Linked DNA regions of Archangium primigenium. The protein of the gene in region 2 binds, or shares a complex with, the protein of the main gene of each other region. Links are inferred from orthologs where the notes say so. Each region holds a gene or a part of one and is shown on either strand. Other genes may lie near its edges. The genes, in order: dnaB and dnaG.

What was found.
Region 1: the proteins of dnaG (region 2) and dnaB are in contact, whole or in part, in a crystal structure (PDB 2R6A), measured with the Geobacillus stearothermophilus proteins. The link is inferred for Archangium primigenium from one-to-one orthologs. Residues at the interface, in WP_049624496.1 of Geobacillus stearothermophilus: Lys456, Leu457, Leu458, Pro459, Ala460, Asn463, Ala464, Leu467, Leu535, Leu536, Ile537, Ala538, Gln544, Glu545, Asp548, Tyr549, His552; in WP_033016901.1 of Geobacillus stearothermophilus: Ser13, Glu15, Ala16, Gln18, Glu91, Leu92, Asp94, Ala95, Val96, Pro97, Thr98, Ala99, Ala100, Asn101, Tyr104, Tyr105, Ile108.

The regions. Positions count from the first base shown.
Region 1 is NZ_JADWYI010000001.1:7,370,463-7,374,624, reverse strand. Bases 382-3,279 are described here. They hold dnaB (replicative DNA helicase), read right to left. Parts: upstream 2,581-3,279; coding sequence 1,183-2,580; downstream 382-1,182. Other genes in these bases: rpsR (30S ribosomal protein S18), read right to left, coding at 3,228-3,279; rplI (50S ribosomal protein L9), read right to left, coding at 2,748-3,194; I3V78_RS30290 (hypothetical protein), read left to right, coding at 512-1,165; I3V78_RS30295 (gamma-glutamyl-gamma-aminobutyrate hydrolase family protein), read left to right, coding at 382-461. In the rest of the region: more of I3V78_RS30295, read left to right, coding at 1-381; more of rpsR, read right to left, coding at 3,280-3,560; rpsF (30S ribosomal protein S6), read right to left, coding at 3,614-4,078. UniProt on the Escherichia coli protein: The main replicative DNA helicase, it participates in initiation and elongation during chromosome replication. Travels ahead of the DNA replisome, separating dsDNA into templates for DNA synthesis.
Region 2 is NZ_JADWYI010000001.1:7,525,661-7,541,447, forward strand. Bases 12,909-15,787 are described here. They hold dnaG (DNA primase), read left to right. Parts: upstream 12,909-13,368; coding sequence 13,369-15,207; downstream 15,208-15,787. Other genes in these bases: I3V78_RS30960 (GatB/YqeY domain-containing protein), read left to right, coding at 12,909-13,080; rpoD (RNA polymerase sigma factor RpoD), read left to right, coding at 15,297-15,787. Outside these bases: I3V78_RS30900 (N-acetylmuramoyl-L-alanine amidase-like domain-containing protein), read right to left, coding at 1-810; I3V78_RS30905 (HEAT repeat domain-containing protein), read right to left, coding at 807-1,820; I3V78_RS30910 (DUF4398 domain-containing protein), read left to right, coding at 1,953-2,285; I3V78_RS30915 (thrombospondin type 3 repeat-containing protein), read left to right, coding at 2,304-3,998; tRNA pseudouridine(13) synthase TruD, read right to left, coding at 4,076-5,107; I3V78_RS30925 (DUF4388 domain-containing protein), read right to left, coding at 5,104-6,522; I3V78_RS30930 (thioredoxin domain-containing protein), read right to left, coding at 6,530-7,501; I3V78_RS30935 (asparaginase), read left to right, coding at 7,573-8,616; I3V78_RS30940 (GGDEF domain-containing protein), read left to right, coding at 8,692-9,606; I3V78_RS30945 (GGDEF domain-containing protein), read right to left, coding at 9,608-10,531; I3V78_RS30950 (HEAT repeat domain-containing protein), read right to left, coding at 10,606-12,198; rpsU (30S ribosomal protein S21), read left to right, coding at 12,318-12,512; more of I3V78_RS30960, read left to right, coding at 12,619-12,908. UniProt on the Escherichia coli protein: RNA polymerase that catalyzes the synthesis of short RNA molecules used as primers for DNA polymerase during DNA replication.

The DNA.
Region 1 (4,162 bases), 170 kb from region 2 along the record:
GCACGGCGTTCGAGTCCGCGCTGATGCGCGGCGCCCTCAAGCGCAACATGCCGGTTCTGGGCATCTGCGGGGGCATGCAGCTGCTCAACGTGGTGCTCGGGGGCACGCTGTTCCAGGACATCGGCCGCGAGGTGCCCGGCGCGCACGGGCACACCCAGGAGCATGACCGCTCCCAGCCCCAGCACCCGGTGGAGATCCGCGACGGCTCGCTCCTGGCGGAGGCGCTCGGCCGGGGCCAGCTGATGGTGAACTCCACGCACCACCAGTCGGTGAACAAGACGGGCGAGCAGGTGCTGGTGAGCGCGGTGGCGCCGGACGGCGTGGTGGAGGCCATCGAGTCCACGCAGTACGTCTTCGCCGTGGGCGTGCAGTGGCACCCCGAGCTGATGCTGCACACCATCCCCGTGAGCGTGGGGGTGTACCGGCTGCTCGTGCAGAAGGCGCGGGAACACCGGCGCTGAGCGACGTCAGACCGCCATGGCACAAGGGAGGGCCGAGCTGGTGAGGAGTCATGGCCATTCCCGACGAACAACGCCTGCGCGAGTTGTTGCATCTCACCGGTCCCGTTCCGCCCGCCAATCCCCTCCGGCGTGAGTACTGGGACGAGACCTTCATCCGGTTGGGCCGGGGCTACGGCTTCGAGCCCGAGGCGGGGGCGTACCCCGTGGATCACTCGGGCCTCGTGGAGGCCCTGCGACCGTTCGTGTCCCCCTGGTTGGAGGGCGCCCGCTTCACCCAGGTGCTCCCCGGGGAGAATGATCCGGCGGGGGACGTGCGCGCGAGCGGGGGAGAGGCGGGCGGACCTGGCCACCGCTACACGCTGCGCCTGACCCTGGACGGCCGACGCTATGGCGTCACGTTCCAGGACATCTCGGAGTACTTCAACGTGAACGCGGTGCTGGCGCTGCTCAACGCGGCGCTGGAGACGTGCGGCACGCCGCTGCGCTTCTTCGGCCTGGGCGACGTGGTCGTGGTGGGGCCGCTCCGGGGCGTCCAGCAGGCGCTGCGCGAGGGCTTCATCCCGGGCTACGAAGGGGAGGGCATCCTCGAGGCGTGGGAGCTGGAGTCCATCGACGCCTGGAGCGAGTCCGGCGACACGCCCGAGTCCCTGGCGCGCCAGCTCGACAAGGGCCGGCGGCGCGTCCAGGTCTCGCTCGTAGTGTAGCGCCGCGTGTAGCGCCGCTACTCCATGCGCGCCCGGCTCTCGAAGCGCGTGTACTCGGCGAGGAAGACCAGGTCGATGTCGCCGATGGGGCCGTTGCGCTGCTTGGCGATGACGAGCTGCACGGGAATGGCCGTGATGCCACCCCCTCCGCCGCCCCCGCCACCGCCGCCGCCTCCGGCGCCGCCCTCGCCCTCGCCCTGATCCTCGCGGTGGATGAACATCACCACGTCGGCGTCCTGCTCGATGGCGCCCGACTCACGCAGGTCGGAGAGCATGGGCTTGCCGCCCTTGCGCTCTTCCACCTTACGGCTGAGCTGCGAGAGCGCGACGATGGGCACCTCCAGCTCCTTGGACAGCTGCTTGAGCGCGCGGGAGATCTCGGAGATTTCCAGCTGACGGCTCTCCACCTTGCCCTTCTGGTGCATGAGCTGGAGGTAGTCGATGATGATGAGCGAGAGCCGGGGGTCGCGCTGCTTGAGCCGCCGCGCCTTGGCGCGCAGGTCGAACGGGGACAGGCCGCCCGAGTCGTCGATGTAGAGGGGCGCGTTGTAGAGCCGGCCCGCCATCTCCTGGAACTTCTCCTCGTCGTTGGGGGTGAGCCGGCCGCCGCGCAGCTTCTTCATGTCCACGCGCGCGCACGAGGCGAGCAGACGCATGAGGAGCTGATCCGCGGGCATTTCCAGGCTGAAGATGGCGGCCGCCTTGGCCTCCTCCTGCAGCGCCACGTGCGTGGCGATGTTCATGGCGAAGGACGTCTTGCCCACGCCGGGACGCGCCGCGAGGATGATGAGCTCGCCGGCGTGCAGGCCCGTGAGCTGGTTGTCCAGGTCGACATAGCCCGTGGACAGGCCGGTGATGCCCGTCGTGGCGGTCTTCATCTTGTCGAGCAGATCGAGCGTGTGCTCCATCAGCTCGCTCACGGGTCGCAGGTCGCCCTCGCGCTTCTTCTCGGCGAGGAGGAAGACCTTGCGCTCGGCCTCGTCGAGCAGCACGTCCAGCTCGCCGGTCTCCTGGCTGGCGAGGTCCTGGATCTCCCGGCCCACGCCCGCGAGCCGGCGGCGCAGGGCCTGATCCTTGACGATCTTCGCGTACGCCACGGCGTTGCCCGGCACGGGCACCACCTGATCCAGGCTCATCAGGTAGGCGGGACCGCCCACCGCGGCGAGCTGGCCGAGCACCTTGAGCTCCTCGGCGAGGGTGAGGTGATCGACCTGGCGCGAGGAGCCGTCCAGTTTGATCATCGCGGCGAAGATCTGCGCGTGCGCGGGGGCCGCGAAGTCGTCGGTGCTCACCACCTCCGCGAGACTGGCGAAGATGCTGTTGTCCGCCAGCACGGCGCCCAGCACGGCGCGCTCCGCGGCCAGGTCTTCGTGACTGCGCCGTCCACCTGTCCGAATGTCGAGGATGTTGTCCATGGGTCCTGGGCCAGTCTCCGCGCTACAGGGGTGTCGCGCAATCCTGTCCCTCACCCCTGACGTGCGCCCGTGGTTGCCCGCTTGGGCTCGCGGCCGGGCGGGAAAAGAAAAGGGCCGCCCGGGAGGATGTCCCGGACGGCCCTGGAACTTCACGCGGCGCGAGGGTTTCAGGCCTCGGCGGCGACCTCGACCTTGATCTTGGCCGTCACGTCGCGGTGCAGGCGCAGCTCCACCTCGTACTGACCGGTGGCCTTGATGGGCTCGGCCAGGTGCAGCTGGCGGCGGTCCACCGACTGGCCCTGGGCGGCGAGCGCCTCGGCGATGTCCAGCACGGTGACGGAGCCGTAGAGCTTGTCCTGCTCACCCACCTTGCGGCGGATGGTGACCTTCACGGCGCCCAGCTTCTTGGACTGCTCCTCGGCGGCGCCCTTGAGCTTGGCGTTGCGCGCGGCGATGGCGGCCCGCTCGTGCTCGAGCTGACGCACGTTCTGCTCGCTGGCCAGCACGGCCAGCTTGCGCGGCAGCAGGTAGTTGCGGCCGAAGCCGTCCTTCACCGTCACGAGCTCCCCGGACTTGCCCAGGTTCGCGACGTCCTCACGAAGAATGACCTTCATAGTGATGTCTCCGGTGTGGAGGTGGGGGGACTGCTAGCCCACCATCGCGTTGTAGGGGAGCAGGGCCAGGCCGCGGGCGCGCTTGATGGCGACCGCCACCTCGCGCTGGTGCTTGGCGCAGTTGCCCGAGATGCGGCGGGGGATGATCTTGCCGCGCTCGGTGACGAAGTACTTCAGGGTCGCCTGATCCTTGAAGTCCACCTTGGCGTTCTTCTCGGCGCAGAAGCGGCAGACCTTCTTGCGGCCAAAGCCGCGGCCACCGCCACGCTTCTCGTCGTCACCACCGGCGCCGCCCCGGCCCGCGTCCCGGTCACCCCGGTCGCGATCACCGCCGCGGGAGGAATTCCTGTCGTTGTTGCCAATCATGAGCGTTCTCTTTTTTCTCTAGGAGAGTGGATCCGTGGAGGACCGCGGGGGCACTAGGCCTCCTCGGTGCTCTCCTCCTCAGTCTCGGCGGCCTCGTCGGGGGCGCCCGCGCGCTCGGGGGCGCCCGTGGTGCCCGGACGGGACTCCTCGACGTCACCGGCCAGCTTCACGTCCTCGAGCGTCTGACGCGACTCGGGGTCCACTTCCTCGGCGATCTTCGTGGACAGGTAGCGCGTCACCTCGTCCAGGTTGCGCAGGTTGCGCTCGATCTCGGCCACCAGCGTGCTGCCACCCAGGTAGTGCGCGTGGATGTAGATGGCGCGCGGCTGCTTGGCCAGGGTGTAGGCGGTCTTCTTCTTGCCCCACACCGTGAAGCGGATGACCTTGCCACCCTCGCGGCCGACGATGCCCCGGACGCGCTCCTTGAGCTTGTCCACGTTGTCGTCGGTGAGGTCCGGCTTGACCAGGAAGATGGTCTCGTACTCACGAAGCCGCTTGGCGGCCTGCGTCTCAGCCATGTTTCTCTCCCCTTGGGGTTGGTGCCCCCCGGGAAGCCCGAGGAGCGGGGAAACGGTCGGAGAGTCCAAGGGGGACCTTCCGCC
Region 2 (15,787 bases):
GAAGCTCTCCAGGTCCTCGTCCACCACCCGGCCGGCGCCGTCCGCGCCGCGCCGCGCGTGCCGCAGCCACGTGCGCTTGCCCTTCTGCACCACGAAGCCCAGGTGGGTGATGCGCGTGGCCTTGTAGGGCATGTCCTCGCGCAGCACGACGAGGATGCTCCCGGAGGGCACCTGCCGGGCGTGGGCCATCACCCGCTCCAGCGGAATCATGTCCAGCTCGAACGTGCCCTCCACCTGGCGCTCGCGGGGCAGGCCCAGGGACAGCGAGGACGGCGACTTCCAGGACTGCGCGGTGAGCGTCTTGCGCACCCGCACGGTGTCCTCGCCCCCCAGGGTCCGCGTCACGTCCAGCAGGAAGCCCTTGCGCTGGTTGTTGGGCAGCCACTGGGCCTCCATGAGGTGGTTGCGCTCCTCGTAGGTGGGCGCGTTCGCGTAGCGCAGGCGCTCGAGCAGCCCGGCCACCTCGGTGTCCGCCCGCGCCAGGCTCATGGCCAGCGTCTGCTCCACGAAGGTGAGGCAGTCCACCGCGTCCAGGCGGAAGGAGGGATCCGGGTCCACCCCCTGCCCCTCGCCCAGGGGCGAGTGCACGTACGGGGTGCCGAGGAAGCGCTCGCTCACGCGCAAGAGTCGCTCGGGCAGGGTCAGGCCCGCGTCCCCGGCGATGACCTCCGCGCGCTCGCGCTCGCTGAGCGACGTCCAGCCCGTGGGGACCCGGGCATTGAGATGGGGCGGCAGCACGGGCGGCGTCGAGACGGGCGCGGCCACCGGGGCCTGCGCGAGCAGCGTGGCCACCAGGACGGCGAGGGTCACTTCGTCGCCCCCGCCACGCCCGCCGCGCGCAGGATGGCCTTGCGCTGGTCATCCGCGAGCTGGAGCGTCTCCAGCTCCTTCTCGTAGACGAGCTTCTCCGTGCCGTTGGCGTTCCACGAGGCGAGCACGAGCCAGGGCAGCATCTTCTTGTCCCCGCCCTGCGAGAGGATGCGGGCCGCGCCCGCCGCGAGCGCGCGGTCCTTGTCCTCGAGCAGCGGCCGCAGCGCCTCGCCCGCCTGCTTCTCCGGCACGCCCTCGTAGAGCGCCAGGCCCTGGCGGCGCACGTGCTTGTCCTCGCTGGCGAGCAGCTTCCGGGCGAAGGCGAAGCCCTCGGGGGCGCCCAACAGGCACAGGCCCCGGGCGGCGGCGAAGCGGGTGGTCTCCGAGCTGTCGTCGAGGAAGCCCTTGAGGGCGGGCCCCTGCTTCTTGTCGCCCGTGGCCCCGGCCGCCTCCAGCATCATCACGCGCGTCTGCATGTCGGACTCCTGGCGTGCCGCCTCCACCAGGGGGGCGCCCACCCGGGGGTCCCGGCTGGCGCCCAGGGCCCGCGCCGCCTCCCGGCGCGCCCCGAGCGACTTGTCCTCCAGGAGCGGCAGCAGCACGTCCACGCGCCGCGAGCGCAGCTTGCCCAGGCCCTGCGCCGCGTACATGCGCACCGCGCCATCCTCGTGGCCCACCAGCCGCAGCAGCAGGGGCTCGGCCGGGCGCGTCTCCAGCCCCGCCACCACCGCCGTCACGTCCCGCAGGCGCCGCGGCTCGAGGATCATCGACATCCGACGCTCGAGGAGTTGCACCGCGTAGGCCTCCTCGCGCTGGGTGCGCAGGCGCGAGATGGCCGCGGGCACGGCGATGCGCCCCTCGAGCACGTCCTGCACCAGGTCCTCGGTGACCGACCGGCGCTCCATGCGCTTCTGGGCCGACGGGGGGGCGGCGTGCGCGAGCGGCGCGGCCAGGGACAACACGAGGAGCAGACGGACGGGGGGAAGTCGCACGGGGGTGGAGGATGGCAAGCCCCGCTCGGGGCTGTCAAAAACGCCGCGCCCCCACCCTTTGTTCCCGGTCACCCCGATTCTTGACCCCCTCCGGGGCGATTGATACGACCGCCCCCAGTGTCTTCCAGCCTTTACCCCGAGGCCCCTTCCATGAAGCGACTCCTGGCAGTGGTGGCTGTGGCGGGCGCCCTGTGCGGCTGCGGCCCCGTGAAGTCCACCTCGCACCTGCTGGACGCCGAGGTGCAGATCCAGGCGGCCCGCACCGCGGGCGCCGAGAAGCTGGCCCCCTACGAGTGGACGGCCGCCAACCTCTACATCCACAAGGCGCGCGAGGAGGTCGGCTTCTCCGACTACCAGGCGGGCGTGGACTTCTCCGTGAAGGCCTCGCGCTTCGCCACCGAGGCCCGGGAGAAGGCGCTCTCCGTGGCCAACGAGAGCATCGACAACGCCGAGTCCCAGAGCCTGCCCACCCCCAGCCCCTGACCCAGGGAGCCCCTACCGATGCGACGTCTCATCGTCTCCTCGCTGCTCATGCTGTGCGCCTCCTCCTGCGTGAGCGGGAACAAGGTCCGCGCGGACTCCGAGGTCATCCAGGCCAGCATCGAGCGCGCCCGCCGCAGCGGCGCCATGCGCTGCGCGCCCGTGGACCTCGCCACCGCCGAGGCCAACCTCGACTTCGCCCTCGGGGAGATCGGCCAGGGCGCCAGCTATCGCGCCTCCGAGCACCTGCGCACCGCCGAGGCCGCCATCTCCCGCGCCCTCGAGCAGTCCAAGACGTGCGTGCCGCCCCGGGTGGTCATCGGCAAGGAGAAGCCCGAGCCGGTGGCGAGCGCCACGCCCCCGCCCACCACGCCCACGGACAACACGCCCCGCCCGCCCTCCCAGCAGGTGGTCGTCGTGGAGGTGAAGGACACCGACGGCGACGGCATCCCCGACAAGGATGACCCCTGCCCGGACCGCGCCGAGGACTTCGACGGGTTCGAGGACACGGACGGCTGCCCGGATCCCGACAACGACCGGGACGGCGTGCTCGACGTGAACGACAAGTGCCCGCTCACGCCCGGCCCCCAGAGCAACCAGGGCTGCCCCGAGGACGCGTCCAAGGACTCCGACGGCGACGGCATCCCCGACGTGCTCGACAAGTGCCCGCTGCAGCCCGAGGACAAGGACGGCTTCCAGGACGACGACGGCTGCCCGGACAACGACAACGACGAGGATGGCCTCATCGACGGCGCGGACCGGTGCCCCGACGTCGCCGGCCCCATCCAGAACAACGGCTGCCCGGACGGGGACAAGGACGGCGACGGCATTCCGGACTCCAAGGACCGCTGCCCGGACGAGCCCGAGGACAAGGACGGCTTCCAGGACGAGGACGGCTGCCCGGACCTCGACAACGACGCGGACGGCATCCCCGACACCATCGACCGCTGCCCGATGACGGCCGGCCCGCTGGAGAATGGCGGCTGCCCGGATGGAGACAAGGACGGCGACGGCCTGGTGGACCGGCTCGACCTGTGCCCGGATCAGCCCGGCCCCCACGAGATGCGCGGCTGCCCGGATCCGGACAAGGACGGCGATGGCATCGTGGACCGGCTCGACCTGTGCCCGGATCAGCCCGGCCCCCACGAGACGCGCGGCTGCCCGGACAAGGACTCGGACAACGACGGCATCGTGGACCGGCTCGACATCTGCCCGAACGAGCCCGGCACCCAGGAGCTGCGCGGCTGCCCGGATCCGGACCGCGACCATGACGGCATCCCCGACCGCATCGACGTGTGCCCGGAAGAGCCCGGCGTGAAGGAGGAGCGCGGCTGCGCCAAGAAGTACAAGATGGTGGTCATCAAGCGCGACCGCATCCAGATCAAGAAGCAGATCAAGTTCGCGTCCGGCTCGGCGAAGATCATCGGCAAGGAGAGCTTCACCATCCTCGCGGACGTGGCGCAGGCGCTCAACGACATGCCCTTCATCAAGAAGATCCGCATCGAGGGGCACACGGACTCGGTCGGCAAGGACGTGGCCAACCTGAAGCTGTCCCAGGCGCGCGCGGACTCGGTGATGGCCGAGCTCATCAAGCGCAAGGTGGATCCGGGCCGCATGCAGGCCGTGGGCTATGGGCCCGAGAAGCCCATCGCCTCCAACCTCACGGCCAAGGGCCGCGCGGAGAACCGCCGCACCGAGTTCAACATCGTCGAGTAGCACCGGGCGGCTCCGGCCGCCTCCCCCACCCCGCCCGCTGCCGGGGGGTGGGGCCTCGCGAAGCCTCGGGGACGCGCTCAGCCGTCCTTGAGCAGCTCGTGGAGGATCTCCGTGGCGTAGGAGCCCTTGGGCAGCTCGAAGGTGAGCCGCAGGTCCTCGCCCTCGGCCTCCAGCTCCGCGCCCCCGAGCCGCACCCGGTAGGGCCTGCGCCCGCCCTGGGTCTCATCGCCTCCGCGCCGGAAGTCCTCGGGCGTCACACCCGCCTCGACGAGCAGCCGGGCCTCGGCCTCGGCCACGCTGCCGGCCGCCGCGGTCATCTTCGGCCCGAAGAGCGGCCCGGCCGGGCTCACCTCGAAGGCGGCCACCCGGGGCCCATCCACCTCGACGGACTCGGACACGAACAGGCCGCCCGTGTCCTCCTTGCGCAGCACGTCCCCCAGGAGCGCCTGGTCGAAGGTGCCCGCGAGCAGCCGCTCCACCAGGGCGCGGTTGAACAGCCGGGACTGGAACGCGGAGAGGTAGAGCTTGCGCTGGAACTTGTCCGGGCGGCGCGGCAGGCGCTGCCCGAGCAGCAGCAGGCGGCCGAAGTCGGCGTTGTCGCCCTCGCGGCCGAAGCGCTGGTCGCCGAAGTAGTTGGGCACGCCCCGCGTCTGGAGCCGGGAGAAGGACTCGCGCGCCGCGCCCACGTCCCGCACGCCGCGCAGGCGCAGCCGGAAGCGGTTTCCCTTGAGGTGCCCCGTGCGCAGCTTGTTGCCGTGGCGCTTGCTCCACAGCACGCTCACGCCCTCCAGCGCGAAGTCGGCCAGGCGCGCCTCCGCCCGGGCGGGCACGGACAGGAGCTGGCGGGTGATGGCCTGGCGATCCTTCATGCCCGCCACGCCCACGTCGCCCTCGTCCACGCCGAGCGCGCCGGACAAGGCCTTCACCACCTCGCGCGTGTCCCGGCCCCGCTTCTCCACCCAGAGGAACAGGTGCTCGCCCTCGCCGGACGGCGCGTAGGCGGGCAGCTCCTCCACCTCGAAGTCCTCGGGCACCAGCTTGAAGGCCCCGCCACACCCCGGCACGTCCTCGGTCAACCGGGGGCGCCGCGCGTCGGGCGGCGCCGTCACGTGCCCCCCAGCGCGGTGAGCATGTCCTTCACCCGCCGGGCCAGGTCCTCGTCCGCGCGCGACTCGAGCAGCTCCCCCGCCTGGAACAGTAGGAAGAACATCACGTCGCTGAGCGCCTGGCGGAAGGCGGCCATGGGCTCGGAGCCCAGGGCGGTGCGGTGCTGGGCGTAGGCGTCGATGAGCCGGGCATCCGACAGGCTGCCATCCGGCGCGAAGGCGAGCCCCGCCAGCACGGGCGAGGACGACAGCGCCTGGCCGGACAGGGCCGCGTTGGCCGAGGCGATGAACTCGCGCGCCAGGCCTTGCTTGGACACCTCGGTGGCGATCTCCCGGAAGATGCGGTTGAAGACGCGCACCACCTCGCCCACCTCGGGCATCGGGGACGCGTCCTGCATCGAGGTGATGGAGCGCAGGCCGGACTGGGTCGTGCGCACCGCCTGCAGCCCCGTGGAGGACGGGCGCACCACGGGGATGCCCATGATGCTGCGCGGGCGCACCGAGGGCAGGCCGGACAAGGACGGCGTGGCGGCGCCCTGGGGCTTGTCCGACAGCCCCACGAAGCCGCCCTCCATCAGGCCGTAGAGGACCTTGGTCACGTCGAACTCGGACAGGCGGCTCGCCTGGCCTAGCTCCAGCACCGTGCGCCGGCCGTCCACCAGGTTGAGCACCCGGTCCTCGTCGGGCTCGAGCTTGGCGAAGGTGGGCGCCTTGCGCATCACGTGCAGGCGGCTGTGGGGGATGCGTTTGCGGAAGTGCGCCAGCTCGTCGATCTTCCGGATGCTGTCCATGAGCAGGCTCTGCGTGGACAGCTGGATGTTGTGGCCGAGCTTGTCCTCCACGGGCTGATCCACGAGGAAGAAGCTGCCCTCGCGGCACAGCACGATGGCGTGGAAGATCTCGCTCACCTGGTGCGTCACGCACCGGAACAGGTCATGCGCCTGCAACAGGCCGCGCTCCACCAGGGTGCGGCCAATCTTGGAGGGCGGCTGCTCGCGCAGCACGGCCTCCAGCTGGGCCCGGTCCACGTAGCCCAGGCGCACGAGCACTTCTCCGAGCCGGTCCGCCGCCACGTCCGACGTGGCGCCCCGCACCTCGCCCTCGCGCAGCACCACCGAGCGCTCACCGCCGGGGGCCTGCACCCGCACGATGCCGCTCCAGCGCGCCTGGCTCAGGAAGGCGATGAGGTCGGCCAGGGGAAAGCCGGATGCATCGCCGGAGAGCACCACGCGGGGCGTGGGCACCGAGCCGCCCTCCGCGGGCGAGCGCGAGAAGACGAGCAGGTCGGGCGACGTGGACTGCAGCACGTACGAGCCCGTGCGCCCGGAGAGGGGTGAGGGCGCCGAGGGAGCCTGGGGCCCCGTGGCGCGCTCGTCGGGAACCAGGTGCGTGCCGTCGATGCGAAAGCGCTGACTCATGGACCCGTCAGTCCGCGGCCCAGGCGTTGTTGTGCGTGCGCCACTCGATCTCGTCCTCGAGCGAGTGGGTGAGCACGTCCTCGGTGATGCCCACCTGGATGTCGTAGAAGCGGCCGTTGAAGAAGAGGCTCGGCGTGCCGCGGATGTTCGCCGCGTTGCCCATGGACTTGTACTTGTCCAGCTCCTTGGCGTAGGTGCCCGCCTGGAGCGCCTTCTGCAGCTCGGCGCCCTTGAGCCCGATCTTGTTGGCCAGCTCCACCATCACCGGGATGGACAGCTTCTGCGCGTTCTCGAAGAGCGCGTCGTGCATCTCCCAGTACTTGCCCTGGTCGCGCGCCCAGAGCACCGCCTGGCCCGCGGGCACGGCGTTGGTGTGCATGGGCAGCGGGAAGGGCACGTTGCAGAAGCGCACCCGCGCGGCGTTCTTCTTGGCGAAGGCCTCCAGCACCGGCCGGGCCTTGCCGCAGTACGGGCACTCGAAGTCGGAGAACTCCACGAGCGTCACGGGCGCCTTGGCGTCGCCCTGGCACATGCGCGGGTCCACCTCGAGCTTCTGCCGGGGGGCGCGGAAGGCGGCGTAGTACTCGGACAGGGAGACGATGATGTCCGTGGCCGGCACGCCCGCGGCGGCCTGCTTGGCCGACAGCCGCGCCATGCGCTTGGCGTGCGAGCACCCGGTGTGGGCGCGCAGGCACTGGCCGAGCGTGTGGGGGCAGCCGCAGTAGCAGAACTCGTCGGAGAAGACGGTGGACAGCTCGCGCTGGGCGGAAGGCGACAGGGACGAGAAGTCCATGCCCGGAATGCCCGTGAGGGACGAGGCCCCGCCCGAGGAGCCACCAGGGCCCCCAGGGGCCTGGGCCGGGGCGGCCGGCTTGGGCGCGGTGGGCGGCGGAGGCGCGGCCTCGGCGATCTGGGAACAGGCGGCGGTCAGCGCCAGGGTGAGCGCCAGGAGGAGTCGGGGGCGGCGGGCGGAGAGCACACCGCCGGTCTAAGCCATGCGCGCGGGGCTTGTAAAGCAACCCTGGCTCTGCCAGGGAAGGAGCCCCTTCCATGCCCAGAATCCTCCTGCTGCACACCGGCGGCACCCTGGGGATGGCCGGTGGCCGCCCGTCCGCGCTGCGTCCCGCCGCCTTCTTCAAGACGCTCAAGTCGCGCTGCCCGGAGCTCTTCCAGCTCGCCGACATCGAGCTGGAGCTGTTCTCCAACCTGGACAGTTCGGAGATGCAACCCGAGCTGTGGAGTCGGCTCGCCGCCCACCTGCACCGCCGCCTGCCCGAGTTCGATGGCGCCGTGGTGACGCACGGCACCGACACGCTCGCCCACACCGCCAGCGCCCTGTCCTTCATGCTGCCCGGGCTGCCCAAGCCGGTGGTGATGACGGGCGCCCAGCGGCCCCTCGGGGAGATCCGCTCGGACGCGCGGCTCAACCTCATCGACGCGGTGCTCTCCGCCCTCCAGGGCCCGCCCGAGGTGAGCATCTGCTTCGACTCCCACCTCTACCGGGGCAACCGCACCCGCAAGGTGAAGGTGGCCGAGTACGACGCCTTCGACAGCCCCAACTTCCCCCGGCTGGGTACGCTCGGGGTGGAGGCGACCTTCGCTCCGGGTCTGCGTCAGAAGGGGCCCTTCCGCCTGCGCGAGCGGCTGGAGTCGCGGGTCTTCCTCCTCAAGGTCTACCCGGGCCTGGACCCCGCCCTGCCCCTGGCGCTGCTGCCGCACGTGCGGGGGCTCGTCGTGGAGGCGTACGGCGCGGGCAACTTCCCCATCGCGCCGGACCTGGGCCGCTCGCTCCTGCCCCTCTTCCGCCAGGCGCGCGAGCGCGACGTGCCCGTGCTGGTGGTCACCCAGGCGCACCACAACGGCGTGGACCTGTCGCTCTACGAGGCGGGCGCGGCGGCGCTCGCCGAGGGGGCCCTGAGCGGCGGGGACATGACGCCCGCGGCGGCCCTGGCCAAGCTCATGCACGGGCTCGCGTACTACCCGGACCGTGTGGCCCGGGCCCGCTACATCGAGACGGCGAGTGTCGGCGAAATGACCGAACCCGGCACCAATGTTCAGCCCTCACCGGTCAAAAAGTCGAAGCGCGCGCGTTAGGCCCCATCATGAGGGCGTGTCCGGCCCGGGCCCTGCTTGCGGGCTCCAGAGCCCGGCCCATAAGATGGGGGCACGATGTCCGACGAGAAGACCGCCGTCCATTCGATCTCGGACCTGCTGGGGACCGCCGCGCCCCAGCAGAGCGCGTACCTCATCGTCATCAGCGCGAAGGTGGCGTCCGGCATTGGCCGGATGTTCAAGCTGGATCGCTCGGAGACGGTGCTCGGCCGCAGCATGGATGCGCAGTTCCAGGTGGAGGACGACGGCATCTCGCGCAAGCACGCCAAGGTGGTGTCGCTCGGGGATGGCCGCTTCCAGCTCGTGGACCTGGGCAGCACCAACGGCACCTTCCTCAACGGCCTCAAGGTCAGCGCCGCGCCCCTCTATGACGGGGACAAGATCCAGATCGGCTCGAACACCGTGCTCAAGTTCTCCATCCAGGATCAACTGGAGGAGGCCTACCAGCGCAGCATCTACGAGTCGGCCACGCGCGACGGGCTCACGCGCCTGTACAACAAGAAGTACTTCATGGAGACCATCCGCAAGGAGTTCGCCTACTGCCTGCGCCACCGGGTGGCCCTGTCCCTGGTGATGTTCGACGTGGACTACTTCAAGAAGATCAACGACGTGTACGGGCACCCGGCGGGCGACTACGTGCTCACGCGCATCGCCCAGCGGGTGAGCGACACGGTGCGCACCGAGGACTTGCTGGCGCGCTACGGCGGCGAGGAGTTCGCCCTCATGCTGCGCGAGTCCGCCGAGGAGCAGGCGCTCTCGTGCGCCGAGCGGTGCCGCGCGGCGGTGGACCGCACCGACTTCATCTTCAGCGGCACGCCCATCAAGGTGACCATCAGCCTGGGCGTGGCCACCCTGCACGACTCGGACTACACCCAGGCCGAGGAGATCATCGGCGCGGCGGACAAGTACCTCTACCGGGCCAAGCGCGCGGGCCGCAACCGCGTGGACGGCAAGGCCATCAGCGGCCCCTGAGTCACTCCGCGGCCTCGTCCTCGGACTCCAGGCCCGGCGTCTCCGCGAGCATCTCCACCCGGTTGCCCCCCGCCGAGCGCGCCGCCTCCAGCGAGCGCTGCGCCTGGCGCACCAGGTCCGAGAACGCGCCCTCCCCGCCCGGCGAGAGCGCCGCCAGGCCCACGGACACGGTGGGCCGCAGCACCTGCTCGTCGAAGGCCAGGCTCGCGCGCGCCACGCGCTCGCACACGCGCCGGGACACCGTGAGCGCGCCGGCCAGGTCGGTGTGCGGCAGCAGCAACAACACGCGGTCGGCCGAGTACTGCACGGGGAAGTCCGTGTCGCGCAGCGCGCGGCGGATGGCCAGCGCCAGCCCTCCATAGAGCTGCTCGCGCAGCGCGCGCCCCGCCTGCACGGGCAGCGGATCGAACGCCACCAGGGCGATGGCCAGCGGCAGCCCGTAGCGCCGCGAGCGCTTCACCTCCACGAAGACGAAGTCCTTGAAGTGCGAGAAGGCGTAGAACTGGGTGAAGGGATCCAACAGCGCGTCCGAGCCGCCGCGCACGGGCTCGGCGGCCGGCGCGGGACGGGCCTTGCGCGCGGGCGCCCCGGCCTCGAGCGCGCGCAGCTTCACGAGCTCCGGCAGCCGCGCCTGCAAGTCCCTCGCGGACACGGGCAGGGGCAGCACCCCGTCCGCGTAGCCCGCCTTGCCCGGCGTCTCCTGCGCGGCCAGCACGAGCGCCCGCGGCGAGTGCTGGCGCACGCCCCGCGCCACCTTCGCGGCGTTCTCCACCGAGGGCCCCAACACCACCAGCTGCGCCGGCGATGCGGGCGCCTCCCACTCCGCCGCCGCGTGCACCGTGAGCCCCGCCCGCTCCAGGCCCTCCTTCAGCTTGCGACGCCCGGCTGCCTTCGGCTCCACGACGACGGCTCGTGTCATCTTCATGCGCACCTCTCCTGACCTCTCAACCTACCGACGTACCCCGCTGCCCCGCAAGGACAACACACGCCCTGGACCTTCTAGGGGGAGAAGCCGAGGCGGGCGAGGTTGCGTCGCGCGACATGTTGCACGTGGGCATCGGAATCCTTGAGCGCCTGGCTGAGCGCGGAGGCCGCGAAGGGGCCGCCCAGCGCGCCCAGGGCCTCGGCGGCGGCCACCCGGACGGCGGCCGTGGGGTCCGTCTGGAGCACCTGGGCGAGCGGCTTGATGTCCTGGGCCCGGCCGAAGCGCTCCACGGCCCGCACGGCGGCCTCGCGCACCTCGGCGGACGTCGAGGTGAGCAGGGCCACCACGGTGTCCGCATGGTGTTTCTGGCGCTGCTCGCCCACCACCCGCAGGGCGGCGGCGGCGACCTCGGGGGCGGGATCCTCGAGCGCGGCGGCGACGGCCTCGTCCCCCAGGCGCGAGCGGGGCATGGCCAGGGCGCGCACCGCGCCCGCGCGCACCGGGGCCTGGGCATCGCGCAAGAAGGGAGACAGCAGCTCGAAGCGCTCGCCCCGCCGCGCGTCGCAATCGACGAGCGCCGCCACCGCGTCGCCCCGCGAGGCCGCGTCCACCCCCGTGTCCCGGGCCATGGCGAGCAGGAAGTCCTCGCACCCCGTGCCCACCGCGGCGGCCTCCATCCAGACGCGCCTGCGGGCACGGTCCGCCGAGGCCTCCCGGATCCCCCGGGCCGCGGCCTCCTCGAGCGTCAGGCCCTCGGACTCGGCGAGCCCCCGGGCCGCCGTGCGGCGCACGACGGCGTCCGAGTCCGACAGGGCGCGCTCCAGTTCCTTGCGCGCGAGCGGACCATATTGACGCAGGGTCTGCACCGCCCCTCGCCGCTCGGTGAGGTCGGACGAGGCGAGCCCCTTGCCCAGCGCCTCCAACTGCGTGGAGTACACGGCGAACAGGCGGTTGATGAGGAGCTGATCCTCGGGCCGCGCCTCCAAGAGCAGCATGCGGCCCACCGAGGGCCCGCGCTTGTCGGCCACCCACAGGAGCGCGGAGGCGGCGGCGGCATCGGCGGACTCGGGGCGCCGGGCCATGGCCGCGAGCAGGACGCGCGCCGGGCTCTGGCCGAGGAAGGTGGCCAGGTGCAGGAGCGCCTCGCCCCGGGGCGCGGGCGCCTCGGCGTAGACCTCCACCTCCAGCACCTGCCGCACGGCGTCGCGCCGGCCCCACACCCGCGCGGCGGCCTCCGGGCCCCGCGCCCCCGCCTCCTTGAGGAAGGGGGCGGTGGACTGCCCGGACAGGGCCGCGGCCCGCGCCGCCGTCACACACGCGGCCACCTCGTCCGCGGCGGGGGCCTCGGCCACCCAGTCCGCCAGGGTCCTCGGCTCGCTCTGGCCGCTGCCCCGGGCCTGGACCCGCAGGGCCCCCCAGCGCACCCGCCAGTCCGGATCCGTCAGGGCCGAGCGCAGCGCCGCCTGGGCGTGGGGGTCCGCCTTGGCCCCCGCCAGCGCCTCCATCCAGGCATCCCCCCGGCCCGCGGTGATGCACAGGCGGCAGACCCGGCCGCGCAGATCCTGATCGCGCACGTGGCGCTGGCAGGCCGTCCAGCAGCCCGCCGTCCCCTGACCACCGGTCGGACTGGCCGTCAGCAGGAGCAGCAACAGCAAGGTGGGGCTCATGGGGGCGCACTCTAGTCCACCGCCCGTCTCCTTTTCCGAGGGCGTCCTTGCGTTTTCACCGCCGCTGCGTCATATCGGCGCCCCCTACATCCCTACGCATCCGGAAGGAGGTGACTGATATGCCCGGCATTCGAGTCAAGGACGGCGAGTCCATCGAAAGCGCCCTCAAGCGCTTCAAGAAGGCCACCGAGAAGGCTGGAATTCTCTCCGAGATCCGCAAGCGCGAGCACTACGAGAAGCCTTCCGTGAAGCGGAAGAAGAAGGCTCTCGCGGCCAAGAAGCGCGCGGTGAAGAAGGCGCGCAAGACGTACTAGCCGCCGCAACGCAGGAAGCCAGGGCCGCGTCAGTCGAGCGCCCTGGCTTTCGTCGTTTTCGCAGCACCCCTCAAGCCCTACCCCCTACCTACTTTTGGAGACACCGATGGCCACCCTCAAGGAGCGGATCGACGCGGAGCTGAAGGACGCGATGCGGGCCAAGCAGGAGCTCAAGCTCAGCGTGCTGCGCATGCTCAAGAGCGCCATCAAGTACAAGGAAGTGGAGCCGGGCGCCTCCGCGCTGGATGACGCCGGCGTCTTCCAGGTGATCGGCAGCCTCATCAAGCAGCGCCGCGACTCGGTCGAGCAGTTCAAGGCCGGCGGCCAGGCCGAGATGGCCGCCAAGGAGGAGAGCGAGATCGCCATCCTCCAGGGCTACCTGCCCCAGCAGCTCACCGCCGACGAGCTGCGCGCCGAGGTCCAGGCCGCCATCGACGAGTCCGGCGCCCGGAGCCCCAAGGAGATGGGCGCCGTGATGAAGATCCTCAGCCCCAAGCTGCAGGGCCGCGCCGAGGGCCGCGCCATCTCCGAGGAAGTGAAGAGCCAGCTGGCCAAGCTGTCCTCCTGAGCCGTCCCCTTCCGCATTCCCAGGCCTCGACGCGATGGCCGGGCGGGTCTTGAACTTGCCCGGCCATTGATCGGCCATTAAGGGTATGCCGGTCGTCTTCCCGCCCGTGGTGAGGGGCGGTCTCCGACGCGCCGACATGGCCCTTCCTCCACACATCCCCGCCGCTCCCCCGCCGTCCCCGGCCCGCCCTCCTTCCGCGGGTGTCAGGCACGCGCGTCATAGTCGTCCAGGGCGGCGGGGGTGCGGACCCCGGCGGGCCGCCCTTCCCACTCGTCAGGGGTGGCGCACGTGATCCCCGAGCACAAGATCCAGGAGGTTCTCGACCGGGTGGACCTGGTGAACCTCGTCTCGCGCTACGTGGAGCTCAAGAAGGCCGGGCGCGAGTTCAAGGGCCGCTGCCCCTTCCACCAGGAGAAGACGCCCTCCTTCTACGTCATCCCGGAGAAGCGCTTCTACTTCTGCCACGGGTGCCGGGCGAGCGGCGACGCCGTGTCCTTCGTGCAGCGCTACCTCGGCAAGACGTTCATCGACGCCATCCGCGACCTCGCCCGCGAGGTGGGCGTGGACCTGGAGGCCGCCCAGGACCCGGGCGCCCGCGAGCGGCAGCAGCTCAAGGAGGCCACGGACCTGGCCGCCGAGCACTTCCGCTCGCTCTTGTGGGAGGACGAGGGCCGTCTGGCCCGGGAGTACCTCCAGAGCCGCGGCATCTCCGACGACACCGCCCGCGCGTTCGGCCTCGGGTGGGCCCCCAGCGCCTGGACGTCGCTCGCGGACAAGTTCACCAAGGCCGGAATGATCGAGTGGGGCCTGCTCGCGGGCCTCGTGTCGCGGCGCCAGAAGGGCGAGGGCTACTACGACTTCTTCCGCGGTCGCCTCATCGTCCCCATCCGCGCCCCCGAGGGTCGGCCCATCGCCTTCGGCGCCCGCCTGGTGGAAGCGCAGGAGGGCCCCAAGTACCTCAACTCGCGCGAGTCCCGGCTCTACAACAAGAGCGAGACGCTCTTCGGCATGGATCAAGCGCGCGACGAGATCCGCCGCCGCAAGGCCGCCGTGCTCGTGGAGGGCTACTTCGACTGCATCGCCCTGCACCAGGAGGGGGTGAAGCACACCGTGGCCCTCTGCTCCACGGCCCTCACCCCCGGCCACCTCAAGGTCCTCACCCGCGCCGAGGCCCGCGAGCTCTACCTGCTGCTGGACGGAGACCAGGCCGGCCTCAATGCCGTCGAGCGCCTGGCCGGCCCCCTGCTCGCCGCGGGCGCCGCCGCCAAGGTGGCGCTGCTGCCCGAGGGGGATGATCCCGACGTCTTCATCCGCCGCGAGGGGTCCGCGGGGCTCGAGCGCCTGCTCACCGAGGCCCGGCCGCTCACCAATCACGTCTTCTCCACCGTGCTGCCCCAGGGCAAGGACGCCTCGTTCGAGGAGAAGATGGCCGCGCTGGAGCGCCTCAAGCCCGTGTCCGCGCAGCTGCCCGTGGGGCTCGTGCGCTCGGCGTTCTTCGCCGCCCTGAGCGCCTGGAGCGGCCTGCCCGCCCCCGAGCTGGAGTCCTCCCTGCGCGCCAAGGCGCCCCCGCCGCCCCCCGCCGCCCCCCAGGCCCGTCCGGGGTCCGGCGGCCCGGCCCGGGGCCCCGGAGCGCCCCCCGCCCGTCCGGCCCCGCCCGTGAAGCCCCCGGACGCCCTGGAGTCGCTCTACGTGGCCGCCATCCTGCGCGAGCCCCGGCTCCTCTCCCGGGACGTCTTCCGCGTCCATGACGACCTGTCGCATGCCGGCCTGCGCATGGTGCTCGCCCATGCCACCTCGGGCCATGGCGTCGAGGACGCCCTCTTCGAGGCCCACGACACGCTCAAGCGCGCCGTGGAAGCCGCCATGCGCCAGCTCGCCTCCCAGCAGGGCTCCGCCCTGGAGCACTACTTCCTGCAGCTCTGTCGCTCCATCAAGCTGCGCCGCATCAAGCAGCAGCTGGACTACATCGGCCGGGTGACCAGCCAGACAGCCGGCGCGATGGACCTCTCGGAGGAGACGAAGCAGCTGTTTGTTCAACGCATGGAGCTGTTGGCCCTGGAAAAACGGGTGAAGGAGGAGACCCCCTCCTCGCCCATGGGAACAAAGTCCCCCATGCAACCGGTTTGAGTTCGCGTTTGTAACAATCCGTCACTTTGCGATAGATCGCCCGGTTCGCTCCAGGCCAAGGCCGCGATTTTCTAAGGAGAAGTACTCGAATGCCGACGCAGAAGCCCTCCTCGAAGGTGGCCGTCAAGCCCAAGAAGAAGGTGGCCCCGGAGATCCGCAAGAAGAAGAAGCCGGAAGAGGCCTCGGCACAAGAGGCACAGGCCGCCCAGCCCTCCGCCCCCGCGGTCTCCGCCAAGAAGGCGGACAAGAGCGAGAAGTCCTCCGCCACCGACAAGGCCCAGGAGACGCTCAAGAAGCGCAAGGCCGTCACCCAGGTGGATGAGGGCGACCTGGATCCCGAGGAGGCCGCCGAGGAGGCCGCCGCCGCCGTCGAGGTCGATCCCGACGCCGTCGAGGACGAGGTGGACGAGGAGCCCATCGCCGACCGCAAGGAGGTCAAGGATCTCCTGGCCGCGGGTCGCGAGAAGGGCTTCCTCACCTACGACGAGGTCAATGACGCCCTGCCCGCGGACATCGTGTCGTCGGATCAGATCGACGACGTGATGAGCATGTTCGGCGACAACGACATCGAGATCGTCGA